3 regions of the Clostridium sp. 29_15 genome follow, and region 2 is predicted to be linked to each of the others. Evidence: predicted binding sites of a transcription regulator. Region 2 holds the regulator's gene; each other region holds the start of a gene.
What was found. The regulator Rex, encoded in region 2, represses fermentation and respiration genes when NADH is low (regulators of the CRP and FNR family bind a similar motif). The targets are predictions, from matches to a motif close to ATTGTTAANNNNTTAACAAT.
Positions count from the first base shown of each region.

Region 1 (7,295 bases), on a different contig from region 2:
GCTCAAGGTGATGTATCCATTGCTCAAACTATAAGCAAACAATTTGTAAATAATGGTGTTGATATGATTTTTGCAATTTCCACATCTTCAGCTCAATCTGCTTATAATGCAACAAAAGAAATACCTATAGTCTTTACAGCTGTAACTGATCCTGTAGCAGCAGGAATAGCTAATAGCTTTGAAAGTTCTGGTAATAATGTTACAGGGATGTCAGATATGGTTTCTATGACAGAGCAAATTGCTTTATTGCAAGATATTATACCAAGTATAGAAAAAATAGGGGTTATCTATAATACTTCAGAAGCAAATTCAATAGTTCAAGTTGATGAATTAAAAGCTGCCGCTAAAGAAAGAAACTTAGAAGTGAAGGAAATATCAATTACCACTATCAATGAGATAAATCAAAATCTATCAGCAAATATAAAAGATATTGATGCATTGTATATTCCTACTGATAATACTGTGGCATCAGCATATGAATTAGTAGGAAGTATATGTTTAAACAATAATATACCGATGTTATGTGCTGAAGAAGCAGGAGTAAGTAAGGGCGGCTTGTGTTCTATAGGAATAGATTATTATAAGTTAGGAAAAGAAGCTGGATATAAAGCGGTGAAGGTTATTGAAGGTATGGCTCCTTCTGAGATAAAGATTGAAAAATCATCAGATATGACTGTTACTATCAATTCTGATGTAGCAAAAAAAATTAATATAGAAATACCTAAAGAAATTGAAGAAAATGCTCAAATTGTAACTGGAGGAGTGAACTAAATGAATCTTATAATTAATGCCATTGAAGAAGGTCTGCTATTTTCTATTGTTTCAATGGGAGTATATATAACATATAAGATTCTTGATTTTCCGGATCTTTCGGTGGATGGCACCTATCCATTAGGGGCAGCCATAACAGCAGTTCTTCTTGTAAATGGAGTTAATCCTTGGCTGGCAATTATAATTTCATCAGCTGGAGGGGCCATTGCAGGTGGGATAACAGCCTTTTTACATGTAAAACTTAAGATAAGTAATTTGATGTCAGGTATTCTTGTGATGATAGCTCTTTATTCTGTGAATTTAAGGGTTATGGGAAAATCTAATATGCCGCTATTTAGCACAAATACCATATTTAAGAATGCTGATTTTCAACCTATCTTTATAATAATAATCATAGTAGTTATCTGTAAGATTATTATAGATACTTTTTTAAAGACTAAAAGAGGTTTCTTACTTATGGCAGTAGGTGATAATGAGCAAGTAGTATCATCTTTAGGAATAAATAAAAATAGTGTTAAGGTACTTGGATTAATGCTTAGTAATGGATTAGTGGGAATGGCTGGAGCCATTCAAGCCCAAAAGTATGGTTATGCAGATGTAAATATGGGGCAGGGAATTGTGGTAATGGGACTAGCAACAGTTGTGATAGGACTAACTATTTTTAGTAAGATTTCATTTATGAAATGCACAACTATATCTATTCTAGGAGCAATTATCTATAAAGTAGCTATTGCTATTGCTTTAAAAATAAATTTTAATCCTAATGATTTAAAATTAATAACAGCAATAATAGTTATAATTGCCTTAGCTTCTAATAATGGAATTTTTAAATTTAAAAATAAGAAAAATAAAGAGAGAAGGCGGGGAAAGTGCTGAAAATTAAAGATGTATATAAGGTTTTTAATGTAAATACCATTAATGAAAATAGAGTATTTGATGGATTTTCTCTTCAAGTAGAAAAAGGGGAGTATGTATCAATAATTGGGTCTAATGGTGCTGGCAAGTCTACATTACTAAATTTAATAACTGGAAATTTACCAGTGGATAGTGGAAGTATAATGATTGATGGCGAAGAAGTTGTAAAGAAAGAGGAGTATTATAGATGTCGTTATATAGGGCGTGTATTTCAAAATCCGTCTGTTGGAGTGGCTCCGAATATGAATATATTAGAAAATATGTCACTAGCAGATAATAAAGGTAAACCATATGGAATAAAATTTGCCATAGATAAGAAACGTATAAATTATTATAAAGAAGAACTTAAAAGATTGAATTTAGGTTTAGAAGATAAGCTATATAATAAAGTTAACTTATTATCTGGAGGACAAAGACAAGCTTTAACTCTGATTATGGCTGTAATGTCTAATCCTAAAATATTGTTGTTAGATGAACATACAGCAGCATTAGATCCTAAAACATCCATAAAAATAATGGATATAACTAATAAAATTATAGAAGAAAAGAAGATAACAACATTAATGGTTACTCATAATATTAAGCAAGCTATAGAAAGTGGCAATAGATTGATAATGATGCATGAAGGAAAAACAATAATAGATGTTAGTAAAGAAGAGAAGGCAAAGCTAAATAGAGATAGGCTGATTGAAATGTTTGGTAAAGCTAATATGGAAGATGTGCTAAGTGATAGAAGTTTATTAAGCACATTTTAGCAATTGTTATATAAAAGAGTAGAAATAGAAGAATAGGAAAATATTCTAATTCATTTCTACTCTTTTTTGCATTATTTTATAGAAAACTAAAAAATTAAAAATGATTTAATAATAAATTAAATTACTTTTAAAGGAATATATGGTGATAATAAAAATACTAATTTAGTTAAAAAATAATCTATGTCAAAGAAAAAGGTAAAAATAAACAAAGTGTCTGAAGATGTTATCAATAGCAATAAATAAGCATTTTAAGAAAGGAGAGATTTGCATACAATAAAAAATATGAAAAAAATTAGAAAAAAAGTTTGACAAAAAATAAACGATATAATACAATAAGGATGTGGACATGTTAAAAATATAACAAAGTCCTAAAGAAAATAAGTAATTCAATATAAACTATTAATCATAGATTTAAATTCAGGAGGGATTCAAATGAAAGTTACAAATGCTCAAGAATTAACAAAAAGAATTGAACAATTAAGAGAAGCGCAAAAACAATTTGCTACTTTTTCACAAGAACAAGTAGATGAAATTTTTAGGCAAGCAGCTTTAGCAGCTAATCATAACAGAATCAAACTTGCTAAAATGGCTGTTGAAGAAACAGGAATGGGTATAGTTGAAGATAAAGTTATCAAAAATAACTTTGCTGCTGAATATATATATAATCAATATAAGAACATGAAGACTTGTGGAGTTTTAGAAGAAGATAAAACAAGCGGAATAACAAAGGTTGCAGAACCGATTGGAGTTATATCTGCAATAGTTCCAACAACAAACCCAACTTCTACAGCAATATTCAAATGTTTAATAGCTTTAAAAACTAGAAATGCAATAATCATTTCACCACACCCAAGAGCTAAAAATTCAACTATTGAAGCTGCTAGAGTAGTTTTAGAAGCTGCAGTTAAAGCAGGAGCTCCAGAAGGAATAATTGGATGGATAGATCAACCTTCAGTTGAATTATCACAAAACGTTATGAGAGAATCAGATATAATTCTTGCTACAGGTGGGCCAGCAATGGTTAAAGCTGCTTACTCATCAGGAAGACCAGCTTTAGGAGTTGGAGCAGGAAATACTCCAGCAATCATCGATGAAACAGCTCACATTAAAATGGCTGTTAACTCAATATTACTTTCTAAGACATTTGATAACGGTGTTATTTGTGCATCAGAACAATCAATCGTTGTTTTAGAACAAGTTTATGATGAAGTTAAGAAAGAATTGGCTGAAAGAGGAGCTTATATCTTAAAAGGTGAAGAAATAGATAAGGTTAGAAGGATAATCCTAAATGAAAAAGGTGGATTAAATGCTGATATGGTTGGTCAATCTGCTTATAAAATAGCTAGAATGGCAGGAGTTAACGTTCCAGAAAGTGCTAAAGTTTTAGTTGGTGAAGTAACTTCAGTTGAATTAGAAGAACCATTCTCACACGAAAAATTATCTCCAGTTTTAGCAATGTACAAAGCTACATCATTTGAAGATGCTTTAAATAAAGCTGACAGATTAATTGAATTAGGTGGTATGGGACATACATCAATACTTTACACTGATCAAGTTAAGAATAGAGATAGAGTTTTAACATTTGGTGAAAGAATGAAAACTGCTAGAACATTAATCAATATGCCAGCAGCTCAAGGTGCCATCGGAGACTTATTCAACTTTAAATTAGCTCCATCATTAACTTTAGGATGTGGATCATGGGGTGGAAACTCAGTTTCAGAAAATGTTGGTCCTAAGCACTTAATCAATGTTAAGAGCATTGCTGAAAGGAGAGAAAATATGCTTTGGTTTAGAGTTCCAGAAAAAACTTATTTCAAATACGGATGTTTACCAATAGCTTTACAAGAATTAGCTGATATGGGTAAAAAGAAAGCATTCATTGTAACTGATAGAGTATTATTCGATATGGGGTACACTAATAAAGTTACGGATGTACTAGATGCAAACGGAATCCAATACAAAATATTCTCAGATGTTGAACCAGATCCAACTTTAAGATGTGCAAGAGCTGGTGCCGCTGAAATGACTGCATTCAACCCAGACGTTATAATTTCACTTGGTGGTGGATCAGCTATGGATGCTGCTAAAATCATGTGGGTTATGTATGAGCACCCAGAAGTTAACTTCCACGATTTAGCTATGACATTCATGGATATAAGAAAGAGAATATACAAATTCCCAACTATGGGTGAAAAAGCTATGATGGTTTCAATAGCAACTTCAGCTGGTACTGGTTCAGAAGTTACTCCATTCGCAGTTATCACTGATGAAAAATCAGGAGTTAAATATCCATTAGCTGACTATGAACTAACTCCAGATATGGCTATAGTTGATGCAGAATTAATGATGACTTCTCCAAGGGGATTAACAGCTTGTGCTGGTATAGATGTATTAGTTCACGCAGTTGAAGCGTATGTTTCAATAATGGCATCTGAATACACTAATGGTTTAGCTTTAGAAGCAATCAGATTAGTATTTAAATACTTACCAGATGCTTACAATGAAGGGACAACTAATATTAAAGCAAGAGAAAAAATGGCTCACGCTTCATGTATGGCTGGTATGGCATTCTCTAATGCATTCTTAGGAATTAATCACTCAATGGCTCATAAGTTAGGTGCATTCCATCACTTACCACATGGTATGGCTAACTCATTAGTTATGACTGAAGTTATCAGATTCAACTCAGTTGATGCGCCAACTAAACAAGCAGCATTTGCTCAATACAAATACCCAAATGCAGCATGGAGATATGCTAGAATAGCTGATCACTTAGGATTAGGTGGAAATACTAACGAAGAAAAAGTTGAATTATTAATCAAGGCCATTGAAGAATTACAATCTAAAGTTAATATGCCAAAAACAATAAAAGAAGCCGGTGTAACTGAAGAGAAATTCTATGCTACATTAGATGAAATGGTAGAACAAGCATTTGATGATCAATGTACAGGTGCTAATCCAAGATACCCATTAATGAAAGAATTAAAAGAAATGTATATAAATGCATTTGATGTAAAAGCAGATGCTCAAGCAGATGCTCAAGCAGAAGCAGCTGCTACAAGCAAAAAAGCTAATAAAAAGAAGTAATTAAAAATTAAGAATCAACTCAATAATGTTTATAAATTAATGCTTTGTGTAAATACCTCTAAATAGAAAAAGTTATTTAGAGGTATTTTTTTATAAATTTTTTTAATACTTAAATACCTTGTAATCTTTTAAATATACTTGGATTCCATGTAATTCAGTACTAATACCTAAAAATACAAATATACCCATAAAAGCCATAAGAAAAATAACTATAAATTGAATAAAATTATTTTTTATATCTTTAAACATTTTTAATAATAATATTACCTTAAATTTATTAAATATAACATAATATAGTATTAAATAAGGAAGAGAAGATCATAAAGCTAGTGCAGATGGTATAGCTGAACCTATTAATTAGAGAAAAATATAATAGTAATTAATGTCAAGTATAAAAATGGTAAAGTGGTTAAAAGCCTATTATATAAGGAAAGTTAGAAATGAATATTATGGATATAAATCTTTATATATAAATTAATAGTATGTTTTGGCACATGTACCTTTTATTATTTAAGCAATAATTATAAAAATATGTTATAACTATATATGAGCAAGGGTGGTAGAAGTAAAAAGTACTTCAACTAATAAAATATTGGACAAGATATTGTCTGAAAAAATAAAAAGGAGTGGTACCAATGAAAAAAACAATAATTGCCATAATGTTATCAACATCGCTAATAGGAGGAATAGGAGCTACTATAGGAAGTAAAACTGTAGAAGCAGCTACCTTAAAAGCAAAAAGAGGATTTATTACAACTATAATAAAGGATAATGTAAAAGATTCAGAAGTATTGAATTTAAGTAGTGATTGTGGAGTATATCAAAGAAGAGTTATATTCAAAAAATATTTTGGATGTATAAATGGACAAACTATAAATATATATAAACCTATCTTTAATGGAGGAATTATAATAGGTAATGGAAGCAATTCTAATAATGAAAATGATTCTAATATAGGAAATGACAATAATAACAATACAGAGAATAAAGATGAAATAAATAATAATAATAACAATAATAATGCTTCAAATGGAGATATAAGTACAATAGTACCTCCTACGCAAACTGAAAAACCATCAACAGATAAAGATACATCAATTGATGAAAAACCATCAATTGAACAAAAACCAAATATAGAACAAAAACCAAATATAGAACAAAAACCTTCAGTAGATGAAAAGCCATCAGAAGAAATAAAACCATCACCGGAAAATAATAGCAACTTAGGTGAAGTAAATGATCAATTTATGACACAAGTTGAAAATTTAATATATGAAAAAGTAAATGAAGAAAGAACTAAGGCTGGTTTAGAAACTTTATCATATAATACTACAATGGAAAAGTATGCAAGAATTAAATCACAGGATATGGGTGATAATAATTATTTCAGCCATGAGGATTTAAGTGGTAATTTAATAACAACGCAAATGAAAAATGATGGAGTTACATATAGAGCTTGGGGAGAAAATATAGCTTATATAGGTGGAGTATCTGATGCTAATGCATTAGCAGAGCAATTTATGACAAATTGGATGAATTCACAGGGACATAGAGAAAATATATTATCATCTAAATTTTCAAGTATAGGTGTTGGTGTATATAAAATTGGCAATAAAGTATATGCAACACAAGAATTTTATAAATAAGTAAAATTTAAAAATATTTATTAAGTTTAATTTTTAAATTACGACAGTTATAAAAATGGGGTAATTTTATTACTGTAAATAGGAGTGAAGAGGTTTGAATAAGAATAAAAAAATTAATAAA
Region 1 is NZ_MNRT01000019.1:8,545-15,839, forward strand. Features, by position in the region: gene BHW04_RS02790 (ABC transporter substrate-binding protein) at 1-771, shown strand, start outside; gene BHW04_RS02795 (ABC transporter permease) at 772-1,647, shown strand; gene BHW04_RS02800 (ABC transporter ATP-binding protein) at 1,641-2,441, shown strand; gene adhE (bifunctional acetaldehyde-CoA/alcohol dehydrogenase) at 2,874-5,528, shown strand; gene BHW04_RS02810 (CAP domain-containing protein) at 6,164-7,174, shown strand; gene BHW04_RS02815 (LPXTG cell wall anchor domain-containing protein) at 7,269-7,295, shown strand, end outside.
Region 1: the regulator Rex is predicted to act here: its motif matches at 2,787-2,806, upstream of adhE (bifunctional acetaldehyde-CoA/alcohol dehydrogenase).

Region 2 (7,295 bases):
ATTTCATATCCATCTTCTAATGCTCTATTAACTAATAATCCATCACTTTCTACTTTAACATCTTGTACATATGTTACTTGAGGTATTTCTAAATGTTCAGCAATTTCAGGACCAACTTGTGCTGTATCACCATCAATAGCTTGTCTACCTCCAAATATAACATCATAATCTAAATTTCTTATGGCTGATGCTATTGTTCTTGATGTAGCTAATGTATCAGCTCCACCAAAAGCTCTATCTGTAATTAATATTGCCTCATCTGCACCCATACATAAAGCTTCTCTTAAAGCATCCTTTGCTTGAAGAGGTCCCATGCTTATTACTGTAATTTTTCCTCCATGACTTTCTTTTAAGCATAGTGCAGCTTCTAAGGCATGCTTATCCTCTGGATTTATTATTGAAGGAACACCTTCTCTAATTAATGTTCCTGTTTTTTGATCTATTTTAACAACAGTTGTATCTGGAACTTGTTTTAAACAAACTACTATATTCATTATTTTAAGCCTCCCTTAATTACTTTAATAAGCTTCCTGAAATAACCATCTTTTGAACTTCAGAAGTTCCTTCATAAATTTCAGTAATCTTAGCATCTCTCATCATTCTTTCCATTGGATATTCCTTAGTATATCCATATCCACCAAATAATTGAACAGCCTTAGTTGTAACATCCATAGCTACCTCTGCTGCATATAATTTTGCTCTAGCAGCATCTACTGAATATGGTTGTTTATTTTCTTTTAACCATGCAGCTTTATATACTAAGAATCTAGCAGCTTCAATTTTTGTGCTCATTTCAGCAACCATCCATTGTAATCCTTGAAATGCTGATATAGGTCTACCAAATTGTTTTCTTTCCTTCATATATTTAATAGCTTCCTCTAAAGCACCTTCTGCAATTCCTAATGCTTGAGCAGCTATACCAATTCTTCCTCCATCAAGAGTTTTCATTGCTATACCAAAACCTTTTCCTTCTCTACCAATTAAATTTTCCTTTGGAACTACACAGTTTTCAAATATAAGCTCTGTAGTAGAAGATGCTCTTATACCAAGCTTGTCCTCTTTCTTTCCTATTGAGAATCCTAGGAAGCCTTTTTCAACAATAAATGCTGATATTCCCTTAGTACCCTTTGATTTATCAGTCATGGCAAATACGATAAATGTATCAGCTACGCCCCCATTAGTGATAAATATCTTAGAACCATTTAATATATAGTTATCTCCATCTAATACTGCTGTAGTTTGTTGTCCTGCTGCATCTGTACCTGCTCCTGGTTCAGTAAGTCCAAATGCACCAATCTTATTTCCTGTACATAAGTCTCTTAAATATTTTTCTTTTTGTTCAGGAGTACCATTTTCATTTATTAATGAAGCACAAAGTGATGTATGTGCTGAAAGAATAACTCCTGTAGTAGCACAAACTTTTGATAGCTCTTCCACTGCTAGGATATAAGATAATACATCACCACCAGCTCCACCAAATTCAGTAGGGAAAGGAATTCCCATCATTCCTAACTCTCCCATTTTCTTAACGTTTTCCATTGGAAATCTTTCTGTTACATCTATTTCAGCAGCTATTGGTTTAACTTCATTAACTGCAAAATCTCTAACCATTTGCCTAACTAATTCTTGCTCCTTAGTCAATGTAAAATTCATACTTTTACCTCCCATAAATTGCCCTTATACATACTTAAACACATTTATTTAAAACAAATTATTATTTATTTTGGAAATTCTTTTCTCTTCTTTCTAGAAATGCACTCATTCCTTCTTTTTGATCTAAAGAATCAAAGCAGCTTCCGAAATCCCCTGCCTCTATTTCTATAGCCTTATCTATATCCACTTGCATACCTCTATTTATAGCATCCTTACATGTTTTAACAGCTATTGGTGCATTGGAACATATAGCTTTAGCCATAGTTCTTGCTTCATCCATTAATTTATCTAAAGGCACAACTTTATTTACTAATCCTATTGCTAATGCTTCATCAGCTTTTACCATTACACACGTATAGATTAATTCCTTTGCCTTTCCTTCACCAACAAGTCTTGGAAGTCTTTGAGTTCCACCAAACCCAGGAGTTATACCAAGTCCTGCCTCAGGTTGCGCAAACTTAGCTTTTTCAGATGCAATTCTTATATCACATGCCATTGCAAGTTCACATCCTCCTCCTAAAGCAAATCCTGAAATTGCTGCTATGACAGGTTTATCTAAATTTTCAAGTCTTCTAAATACTTTATTACCTAGTAACCCAAACTCCTTTCCACCTTTTGAATCAAGATCTTTCATTTCTGAAATGTCAGCACCAGCAACAAAGGATTTTTCTCCTGAACCAGTTAAAATTACACAGTAAATCTCTTTATCATTTTCTAAATCTTCTATCACTGCATTTAACTCTTTTAAAGTTTCAGAGTTTAAAGCATTTAAAGCTTTAGGTCTGTTTATTGTTACAATAGCAATATTACCCTCTTTTTCTAAAAGAACATTATTAAATTCCATAGTTGCCTCCCTATACATCAATCCCACATACTATTTGTTAATTATATAACAAATATCAACAAAAAAATTTATACCTTTTATAAAGTGAATCTTAATTTAATTCTTAATTACACTCTAATTATAATAACTTTTTTTTACATTTGCAACTTTATTTTCCATTCACTAACATAAAAAAAGAACAATATTACTATTGATCTTTTCTATGATTTCTTATTTATTCATCTGATAAACTAAAGTTAATAAACTTTCAGATAAATGAACATTTTCTACCTTAACAGTTTCTGGTACATGAAGATCTATTGGTGCAAAGTTCCATATGCCTTTAACTCCACCATTTACCAAAACATCACATACTTTTTGTGCATTTATTCTAGGAACACAAAGAATTCCCATATCTATATTATTTTCTTCTAAATATTCTTTAAGTTCATCTATATCTTTTATTTCAACATCTCTTATTCTCATACCTACTAGTTTTGGATTTGCATCAAAAATTGCTGTTATTCCAAGACCTATATCTGTAAACCTACTATAATTTGCTATTGCCTGCCCTATATTTCCTGCTCCAATAAGTACTGCATTATATTCTTTTCCTACACCAAGAATAGTTCCTATTTGATTATGCAACTCTTTTACATTATATCCATAACCTTGTTGACCAAAATCTCCGAAGTTATTTAAATCCTGTCTTATTTGAGAAGCAGTAAAACCTATTTTTTCACCTAATTCTTTTGAAGATATCCTATCAACATCATTTTTGACAAGTTCTCCTAAATATCTATAGTATTTTGGCATTCTTTTTATTACTGCCATAGAAACATTTTTCTTCTTTTCCATAGTATATTCTCTCACTTTCCTATATTTTACCTAACATTATGATAATTTAATTATCCTAAAAATATATTTTCTATTACCCTGTATCTCCCATAACTTTAAATACTTTGATAATATAATAACATACTTTTTTTTCTAAATCTATATTCCCTCATACATTTTCAAAATTTAACCAACAATTAACTCAACTATTTCTATAAGCTTATTTTAAGCATTTTTTAAATATATATTATAAAAATAAAGACTTATGTATAACGTAGCAGATCCGTTATACATAAGTCTCCCTAGCTAAATATAAAGCCAAATGCCTAAACAAACGGCTCTATATAAAGATACAAAATAATTTTGTATGCATCCCTATGCCTAAAATGTTCTCGACTTTCTTTATTATAGTTAAGTTGATGATTTTTGTCAATATTTATCGAAAGCATCTAGTAGAGTTAATTATGGCAATTATGGTTACTCCTACATCTGCAAATACTGCTGTCCACATATTAGCTATGCCAAATGTTCCAAGTACCATAACTAATATCTTTATTCCCAGTGCAAAAACTATATTTTGCCATAATATTTTATTAGTTTTCTTTGACACATTTATTGCATCTACTAAAGCATTTATATCATCTTTCATTAATACTATATCTGCTGCTTCAATAGCTGCATCTGATCCAATCCCTCCCATGGCAATACCTATATCTGCTCTTGCAAGTACAGGTGCATCATTTACTCCATCACCTACAAAAGCAAGTTTACCATTCTTATTAGATCTTTTCAGAAGTTCTTCTACTTCCCTTACTTTATCTAATGGTAGTAACTCTGAATGAACTTCATCAATATTAATCTTTTCTCCAACCTTGTATGCCGTCTTTTTATTATCACCTGTAAGCATTACTGTCTTTTTAACTCCAGCTTTCTTTAGATTTATTAAAGCTTCAACTGCATTCTCCTTAATCTTATCTGAAATCACTATACTACCTTTAAATTCTCCATTTATAGCACAATATACTACTGTTCCTATTGAATCCACTTCATTATATAAAATATTAAATTCATTCATTAACTTTGAATTCCCTACAAGCACTTCTTCATTATTTATTACAGCTTTTATTCCGTGTCCTGATATTTCTTTATACTCTTTTATAACTTCCTTATCTATTTCTTTACCATATTCTTTTATGATAGAAATAGCTATTGGATGATTAGAAAAACTTTCAGCCATAGCTGCTACTTCAATAAGTTTTTCTTTATCAATGCCATTAGTATTTATTTCTGTAACACTAAATACTCCTTCTGTTAAAGTACCAGTCTTATCAAATACAACAGTTTCTAAATCTTTTAATAGTTCTAAATAGTTACTACCTTTAACTAGTACACCTTTTTTTGAAGCTCCACCTATACCTGCAAAGAAGCATAAAGGTACTGAAACAACTAAAGCACATGGACAAGAAACAACAAGAAATACCAATGCTCTATAAAGCCAGGTTGAAAATAAAGCATCCTTTATAAATATTGATGGTACTACAGCTATTAATATTGCTAAAGCTACAACTATAGGTGTATATACTTTTGCAAATTTAGTTATAAATTTTTCTGTATTGGCTTTTTTATTTGCTGCATTTTCTACCATTTCTAATATTCTTGAAACTGTAGATTCACCAAATTTTTTAGTTACTTTAACCTTTAATACACCATTGGTATTTATTCCACCTGATAATATTTCATCATTAACTGCAATTTTTCTAGGAACTGACTCTCCTGTAAGTGCAGAAGTATCAACAAAACTTTCTCCTTCAACAACAATGCCATCTAAAGGAATTTTTTCTCCTGGTTTAACTAAAATCACATCTTCAACCTTCACTGTTTCAGGTGATACTTTTTTTTCTTTTCCATTTATAATAAGATTTGCATAGTCAGCTCTTATATCCATAAGTGATGATATAGAACTTCTAGATTTATTAACAGCATACCCTTGAATAGTTTCTCCTATTTCATAAAATAACATTACTGCTACAGCTTCTGGATATTGATTGATAGTAAATGCTCCTATAGTTGCCACAGTCATTAAAAAGTTTTCATCAAATACCTGTCCTTTGGCTATATTCTTAATTGCTGTAAGAACAACTTCTCCACCTATTAATAAATAACTAGCTCCAAATAATATTAATCCTAAGGTTCCTTGGAAATCACCAATTACAGCAATTAAATATAATATTGTACCAATTATAAGGGTTGGTTTTACTTCAAATTTTGCCCTTTGTACATTTGTTTTTCCAGAGACCTTTTTTTCTACTTTAACATGAGGTTCTAATGCTTCAACTATCTTTTTAATTTCATTTATGGCATGCTCTTCCTTAACTTTTCTTTCTAGCTTTACATTTAATGTTGTAGTTGTAAAATTTAAATTACTTTCTTTTACTCCTTCCATCTTGCCAACTTTTTCTTCAATCTTCCTTGCACAATTAGCACAATTTAATCCTTCTAAAGTCAATTGCAATTCTTCTTTGTTTTCCATAACCATCCTCCCTTTTATTCGCTTATATGATTTAATCCTGCATCATATATGTGTTTTATATGCTCATCGTCTAATGAATAATAAACCACTTTTCCTTCTCTTCTAAACTTAACTAATCTAGCTGACTTTAAAACTCTAAGTTGATGAGAAATAGCTGATTGAGTCATATTTAAAAGACAAGATAAATCACATACACACATTTCTGATTCAAATAGTGCACATATTATCTTAATCCTTGTTGTATCTCCAAAAACTTTAAAAAGTTCTGCCAAATCATATAGTGTTTCTTCTGCTGGTAATTTATCCTTAACTCTTACTACAATATCTTCATGAATTATATTTCCATTACAATTTTCAATTTTTCTTTCATTATTTTCCATAACTGCACCTCTTTTTCATATGAATAATTGTTCATATGTTTATATTTATATATTATGCTTGTTACCTTCTATTGTCAACAATTTTATATATTTTTTAAAAAAATTGTTACTACTAGTATTCCCTTTTAAAATAATGATTAAAAAATTATTATATATTAATAAGGAAGCCCATAAACTTCTGGGCTTCCTTATTACTTATTTTGAACTTTTTTATACAAAACTATTATTTTTAACAATTGTATAATTACTGTAGGCATAATTGCACAAAATATTAATAACAAATACTGATTACCCCTTAATGACACAACATTAAAAACCTGCTTTAAAGGTGGCATAAACAAAACTATACTTAATAAAAGCACTCCTATGCAAAATGCAAATATAGTATATATATTTGTAGTAATTCCTAATTTAAAAATAGATTTATTTCCTCTGCAATTGAATCCATGAAATAATCTTGCAAGACATAATGTTGAAAATGCCATGGTAGATGCCGCTTTAGGATTTAAATGAGGGTTTCCACCATAAAAAGATATTATAGTAAAAATAGATATTATAATACCTTCAAATGCTACTATTTTTAATAATTCTTTATTTAAAATACTTTCATTTCTACCTCTTGGTTTCTCCCTTAATAAATTACCATTACTTTTTTCCATTCCAATAGCTATAGCTGGCATACTATCAGTTAATAAATTTATAAATAATAGGTGTACTGCTGCAAAAGGCATAGGCAAATTAATTATAGCTGAATATAGAACAGCTATTATGGCTGAAAGATTTCCTGATAATAAAAACTTTATAGAATTTTTGATATTGTTATATATATTTCTACCATTTTCAACTGCCTTAACTATGGTTGAAAAATTATCATCTGTTAGTATTACAGAGGCTGCATCCTTGGATACTTCTGTTCCTGTTATGCCCATTGCCACTCCTATATCTGCTTGCTTTAGTGCAGGAGCATCATTAACTCCATCACCTGTCATTGCTACAATTTCTCCTAGTGCCTGCCAAGCTCTAACAATTCTAATTTTATGTTCCGGAGAAACTCTGGCATAAACAGCTATAT
Region 2 is NZ_MNRT01000021.1:94,866-102,160, reverse strand. Features, by position in the region: gene BHW04_RS03710 (electron transfer flavoprotein subunit beta/FixA family protein) at 1-494, opposite strand, end outside; gene BHW04_RS03705 (acyl-CoA dehydrogenase) at 514-1,653, opposite strand; gene BHW04_RS03700 (short-chain-enoyl-CoA hydratase) at 1,715-2,497, opposite strand; gene BHW04_RS03695 (redox-sensing transcriptional repressor Rex) at 2,708-3,334, opposite strand; gene BHW04_RS03690 (heavy metal translocating P-type ATPase) at 3,750-5,843, opposite strand; gene BHW04_RS03685 (ArsR/SmtB family transcription factor) at 5,858-6,223, opposite strand; gene BHW04_RS03680 (calcium-translocating P-type ATPase, PMCA-type) at 6,415-7,295, opposite strand, start outside.

Region 3 (7,295 bases), on a different contig from region 2:
CATTAGTTATTATTGGTCCTTTACCATCTATTTCTTCACCTAATGAATTAACTACTCTTCCAAGCATTCCTTCACCAACAGGGACTTCAACTATTTTATTAGTTCTTTTTACTATATCCCCTTCTTTTATTCCTTCTTCTGATCCAAGAAGTACACATCCTACATTATCTTGTTCAAGATTTAATGCCATACCAAATACGCCATTAGGGAACTCTAAAAGTTCACCTTGCATACAATCATCCAAACCGTATACTCTTGCTATACCATCACCGATCTGAATTATTGTACCAGAGTCTATGGTTTGAATCTGTGCACCATATCTTTGAATTTCTTTTTTTATAATTGATGTAATTTCTTCTGGTTTAATATTCATACCATCACCTCTATTCTGCACTAACCATTAATTTCTTTAATTCTTCTAATCTTAATTTTACAGTGCCATCCATTACTTCATTATTAACTCTTACATATATTCCACCTAGAATGCTTGAATCAATAACTTGTTGTAAAATAATTTTCTTATTATATTTCTTTTCAAGCTTTGTAATTAAATTATTATACTGCTCTTCACTTAAAGGTTCTGTAGTCTTTACTATTCCTCTATAAGTATTCTTTCTTTCAAGGTCGATTTTTTCCATTTCATTAAGCTTTTCTCTTAAGAATAGTATTCTATCCTTTTCTATTAATATTAATAAAAATGATAAAAGCTCTTCATCAATATTACCTTTAAAAATATTTATAAAAGTTTTCTTTTTTTGCTTTGTACTTATTTGAGGATGCTTAACTACCTCGTAAAAATCTTTATTATTATCTATAAGGTCACAAATTTCTCTTAAATCATTTAAATACTCTTGCACCTTTCCCTTTTCTTCTGCAACTTCATAAAGGGCAAGGGCATATCTTCGGTCTAAATACTCAAACATATTTAATTTCCTACCTCAGTAATAAACTCATCAATAAGCTCTTTATTTTTTTCTTTATCAATATTTTTTTCAATAACCTTAGTAGATAACTCTAAAGCTAAATCAATAGCTTCTTTCTTTAATTGATATTCAACCTTTTCTCTTTCTCTATTGATTTCAACTTTAGCTCTTTCGATGATTGTATTAGCCTCATTTTTAGCTTCTAACACAATTTCATCATAAATCTCTTCTGCTTTTCTTTTCTTTTCTTCTGTTATCTTTTTACCTTCTTCTCTAGCTTGCTTTAATATTCTTTCATTTTCAATAGCAAGAAGTCTAGCCTTGTTAGTAGCTTCTTCTGCATCATCCATCTGCTCATTTATGTATTCTTCTCTTTCGTCAATAATTGCCTTTACTTTTCCAAAGAAGAAATGCTTAAGTATTGCAAATAGAATAAAGAAGTTAATCAAACTTGCTAATATAAGCCCTAGGTTTATTTCCATAACAAAAATTCGCCTCCTTTTTTGGGAGTATTTATTAAATACCTAATTATGTTTTTATTAGAATACGAAAATTAATAAGATTGAAATTAATAATCCATAAATAGCTGTTGCTTCTGCAAACCCAGCACCTATAAGTAAAGTTGTTGTAATTTTACCACTTGCTTCAGGCTGTCTTGCTATACCTTCAACTGCTTTCCCTGTTGCTATACCTATTCCGATACCTGCTCCTATACCTACTAATACCGCTATTGCTGCTGCTATTGCTTTTACTCCTAAATCGCTCATTACTAAATACCTCCTAAAAATTAATGTTCTGCTACGACTTTCATATTTATCATTGTTAACATAACAAAGATAACCATTTGAATTGTTCCATCAAATACATCAAAATATGCATGTAATGGTACTGGAAGCCCTATCTGAGCTATCCATGCAACTTTTTCAAGTGATTCATACACTAGCTCAACGATAAATGACGCTGCTAGTATGTTACCAAATAATCTTAAAGACAATGAAACTGGAAGCATTATTCTCTCAATTATATTAAGTGGCAACATGAATAACATTGGCTCTCCGTAACCTAAAAAATAATGTCCTAGTCCTACTTTCTTAATTGCATATCCTTGTATTGCAAAGAATGAAATTAATCCTAAAGTAAGAGCTACACTATAATTCTTTGTTGTTGGAGCTATACCTATAAGTCCTAAAAGGTTCATAGGTAAGATAAATGCTGCTATAGTTCCTATAAAAGGAATTACATCCCTATATTTTTCTCCCATATTAGCATCTACCAAATTCATTAATGATGTGTAAATATATTCTACAACAATTTGTTTTTTACCTTCTGGTCTTCGTTTTAAATCTTTTGTTGACCACCAAGCTAATACTCCAACTAATAATATTACTATTAACTGAATTATTGCTTCTGGTTTTATATCTAAAGCAAGACCTCCGATGTAAAAGGTATAAATGGCTTCGCTAACATCCATTTAATCACTTCCTTTCTGGCTCTTAATCCAACCAAAAATTATAATTGGAAAATGTGTTATAAACCCTGCTAAATATAAAAGAAGATGATATTTATTATTTGCAAAAATTAATGCAATTATTATTACTGTTGAAATTCTAATAAATGTACTTACTACGGAAAATACATTTCCTTTTCCTGCATTTAGACTTTTGTCAAGAATAATACCTCTAATCACAAAGTTTAGCATAGCTATTATTATTCCTAATAAAAATATAAGTGCACCTTTAGGATTTATAAAGAAAATAATTAATGCAATAATTGACCCAAATAATATGTCCTCTTTTATAACAAGCTTTAAAAGAGCCTTCATTTCTATAGTCATATAAATCTCCTCCAGTAACTCTTGTATTATATTCCCGTTAAATAATTAATTAAAACCTCATATTTTTCAATTTCTTATGATTTATTCATTTTACATAAAAAAAATCAGTAATTTAGTTCTTTTTTCTTACTCAAGCTACATTTTTCAGCGTTTTTTATATAAAACTTGAAAGAAAATTCCCACCTATGCAATTGTCAGAATTTTCTCTCTTTTAATTTTAATATATTAATTATGATATCATTTTCATATTTGTATTTTATTAATTTTTTAAGTATTTTTTTATCATTTACTGCTATTTAAGGATTTCTATAAGGTATTTTATATTATATTGCAGAAATAAAATGAATAATTTAAATTGAAATTATTCATTTTATTTCACAATTTATTTATATAAAAATTTCTTTTGCTCACAACATATTTCTTATATACTTCTATTTTTCTTGGTTTCAGCAAAAAAACAAGAAGCATTCACTTATGAATACTTCTCATTTTTTTACTAAACATAATTAATTATGAGTGTTATCTTCTTTCAACTATCATGGCAGTTCCCATTCCACCACCTATACAAAGTGTTGCTAATCCCTTCTTAGCATCTCTTCTTTGCATTTCGTGTAATAAAGTTACTAATATTCTTGCACCAGATGCTCCAACTGGATGTCCTAATGCCACAGCTCCTCCATTTACATTTACTTTTGACATATCAAAGTGTAAATCTTTTGCAACAGCAATACTTTGTGCTGCAAAAGCTTCATTTGCTTCAATAAGATCCATATCTTCTACAGTTAAATTTGCACTTTGCATTACTGCCTTCGTTGCATGGAATGGTCCATATCCCATTATTGCAGGATCTAGTCCTTTATGTCCGTAAGATACTATTGTTGCTAAAGGAGTAACACCAAGTTCTTCTGCCTTTTCTGCACTCATCACTACAAATGCAGCTGCCCCATCATTAATCCCTGATGAATTACCTGCAGTAACCTTTCCATCCTTAATAAAACATGGTTTTAATCTAGCTAATCCTTCTATTGTTGAGCCAAATCTTGGTCCTTCATCTGTATCAAAAACTTTTGGTTCTCCTTTTCTTTGTGGGACCATAACTGGAAATATTTCATCTTTAAACTTTCCTTCTTTAATAGCCTTTTCAGCCTTTAATTGTGAATTAAGTGAGAATTCATCTAATTCTTCTCTAGTTAATCCCCATTCCTTTACTATATTCTCAGCAGTTACACCCATGTGATAATTGTTAAATGCATCACTTAAAGCATCTTTTATCATAGTGTCAATGATTTTTCCATCTCCCATTCTTTGACCCCATCTAGTAGTTTCTAATGCATATGGTGCCCTGGACATATTTTCCATACCACCTGCTACTACTACATCACAGTCACCAGCTTTAATCATTTGAGCTGCTAGAGCAACACTTCTAAGCCCTGATCCGCATACCATATTTATAGTCATTGCTGGAATTTCTATTGGAAGACCAGCCTTTACAGCAGATTGTCTTGCAACATTTTGTCCTAAACCTGCTTGTATAACATTCCCCATTACAACTTCATTAACTAACTCTGGCTTTATACCAGCTCTATTTACTGCTTCTTTAATTACTAGTGCTCCTAAGTCTACAGCTGGAATATCTTTTAGTGATCCTCCAAAAGTTCCTATAGCTGTCCTTACAGCACTTGCTATTACAACTTCTCTCATAAAATTACCCTCCAAAATTTACAATTTAATGTAATAAATGTTAAACAATTAACAATTTAATTATACATCTCTCTTTTTCCATATTCAACCAATTTTAAAAATATTTTAACCTTTTTGCATTTTATAATATTTATAGTTGCTTTTTAAAAATTCTATATTTCGAAGGATATTCTTTCATCTTTTTCTACATATAAAAAAATAGTACTACTTAACCTTTGAAATAACATAGACTAAATTTTAACTATCAATTTAATCTATTTATTTTACAAATTCAAATAATACTATTATTCATAAATATAATTATATTAATGATTTATCTAATGATAATTCAATTTTAAAATGTTCTGGTTCTAATTGAGTTAATTTAACTCCTGCAGCATTTAACATTCTTTTTGATGCCTTTACTATATCTGTTTCAGCATATTTATCACTTAAATATACTACTTCCTTTATCCCTGATTGTATTATTGCCTTTGCACATTCATTACAGGGGAATAATCCTACATATATTCTACATCCAGTTAAATCTTTGCCTTTACAGTTTAATATTGCATTTAATTCACCATGAACTACATATGCATATTTTGTATTTAACGTATCGCCTTCTCTTTCCCAAGGAAACTCATCATCAGAACATCCCTTAGGAAATCCATTATATCCTATACTTTCTATTATATTATTTTCATTTACTATGCATGCACCAACTTGAGTACTTGGATCTTTACTTCTTTTTCCTGATAAAAGTGCAACAGCCATGAAATAGTCATCCCACGATAGATATTCTTGTCTTTTCATCTTATATCCTCCTTTGTTTTTTAAATTATACTACTGCACATTATTTTTTTCTATACTAATTATTAATCATAATAATTTTATTTACTCTTTTTCTTTACAACTTAAGTAACAATGTTAAATCTTTATATGCTTGTATATAAAAAAACGAAGCCTAAGCTTCGCTTTTTATATTATTTAGTTCCAAATAGTCTGTCTCCAGCATCTCCAAGACCTGGTACAATATATCCTTTTTCATTTAATTTTTCATCTATAGCAGCAACATAGATATCTACATCTGGGTGTTGCTCTTGCACTAATTCAATTCCATTTGGAGAAGATATTAAGCACATTAATCTAATTTTCTTTGCTCCCCTTTTCTTTAATAAAGTTATGGCATCTGCTGCTGACCCCCCTGTAGCTAACATTGGGTCAACTACAAAAATATCTCTTTCTGCTATATCTTGTGGAAGCTTACAGAAATATTCTACTGGTTGAAGAGTTTCTTCATCTCTATATAATCCTATGTGACCTACTTTTGCTGCTGGCACTAGGTTTAATATACCATCAACCATTCCAAGACCAGCTCTTAATATAGGTACTACAGCTAATTTCTTACCTGATAACATCTGACATTTTGTTGTACAAATAGGTGTTTCAATTTCAACTTCCTCTGTACTTAAATCTCTAGTTGCTTCGTAAGCCATTAACATAGATACTTCTTCTACTAATTCTCTAAAATACTTAGAACCTGTATTTTTACTTCTAATAAATGCTAATTTGTGTAATATTAAAGGATGATTAATTTGTGTTACTTTACTCATATGTTACCTCCAAATAAAAAATAATCTTAATAATTATTATTTACTATATTTTTTTTCTATGTCTGTTATTTTAGCAATTCTTGTAGCATGTCTTCCACCTTGGAATTCTGCACTTAGGAACGTTTTTACTATATCTATAGCAAGGCCTTTCCCTACTACTCTTTCTCCCATTGTTAATATATTGGCATCATTATGTTCTCTAGTAGCATGTGCACTAAAAGTATCTGAACATAAGGCTGCTCTTATTCCTGGAACTTTGTTTGCTGCTATTCCTATACCAATTCCTGTACCACATATTAATATACCGAAATCAAATTCCTTAGCAGCTACTGCTTCAGCAACTGGTAATGAAATATCTGCATAATCACAAGCTTCTTCTGTATAAGTTCCAAAATCTTTAACTTCCATACCTTCTTCTTTTAAATAATTTAAAATTTCATTTTTTAAATTCAAACCGCCATGGTCACAGCCTAAAGCTATCTTCATACTCTGCTCCTCCTTTAATAGATATACTCTCAAGTTAAATTTTTATAAAAAAAGGAGAATGGTAACCCACCCTCCCCTTATTATACTTTAATAATGTCATAACCTGCAGCTTTATTAAGCCTATTCATAATTGCAAGCCCAACTCCATCTTCTTCAAACCCTTGACATAAAATATATTCTACACCTAAATCATCACATTTTCTTAAAGTTTCAAAAAGATTTTTTGCTATTTCATTTAAATCATATTTTCTTCCTAATGATAAAACTTCGCAATTTTTAAATCTATCTATATTTTCATCTGTAGTAATAATTGCTACTTTACTATTATTTTTAATATAATTTTCTAACATTTTGCACATTTTTTCAACAGTTTTTTCATTTTTTCCACTAATAATTTTCAATTTTGCTTTTGGTGCATAATGCCTGTACTTCATCCCTGGTGCCTTTGGCTTTAAATCTTCTGATGGTTTTTCCTTTAATGCTTCATCTATAACTATATTTTCATCTACAGTTCTCAGCATTTCTAAAGTAATTCCACCTGGTCTAAGTACCATTGGAGGGTTTACTGTGCAATCAACTATGGTAGATTCTACCCCAATATTACTTCTTTCTCCACCTAAAATATAATCAATCTTTCCATCTAAGTCTTCTACACATCTTTCCATATCTGTAGGACTAGGTCTACCAGATATATTAGCTGATGGTGCTGCTATAGGTACTCCTGCTGCTTCTATAAGCTTTAGTGCTATTTCTGAA
Region 3 is NZ_MNRT01000043.1:129,247-136,541, forward strand. Features, by position in the region: gene atpA (F0F1 ATP synthase subunit alpha) at 1-373, opposite strand, end outside; gene BHW04_RS11990 (F0F1 ATP synthase subunit delta) at 384-923, opposite strand; gene BHW04_RS11995 (F0F1 ATP synthase subunit B) at 926-1,405, opposite strand; gene atpE (ATP synthase F0 subunit C) at 1,463-1,690, opposite strand; gene BHW04_RS12005 (F0F1 ATP synthase subunit A) at 1,711-2,394, opposite strand; gene BHW04_RS12010 (ATP synthase subunit I) at 2,395-2,757, opposite strand; gene BHW04_RS12015 (acetyl-CoA C-acetyltransferase) at 3,277-4,458, opposite strand; gene BHW04_RS12020 (deoxycytidylate deaminase) at 4,759-5,253, opposite strand; gene upp (uracil phosphoribosyltransferase) at 5,424-6,053, opposite strand; gene rpiB (ribose 5-phosphate isomerase B) at 6,090-6,539, opposite strand; gene BHW04_RS12035 (L-threonylcarbamoyladenylate synthase) at 6,620-7,295, opposite strand, start outside.
Region 3: the regulator Rex is predicted to act here: its motif matches at 4,495-4,514, upstream of BHW04_RS12015 (acetyl-CoA C-acetyltransferase).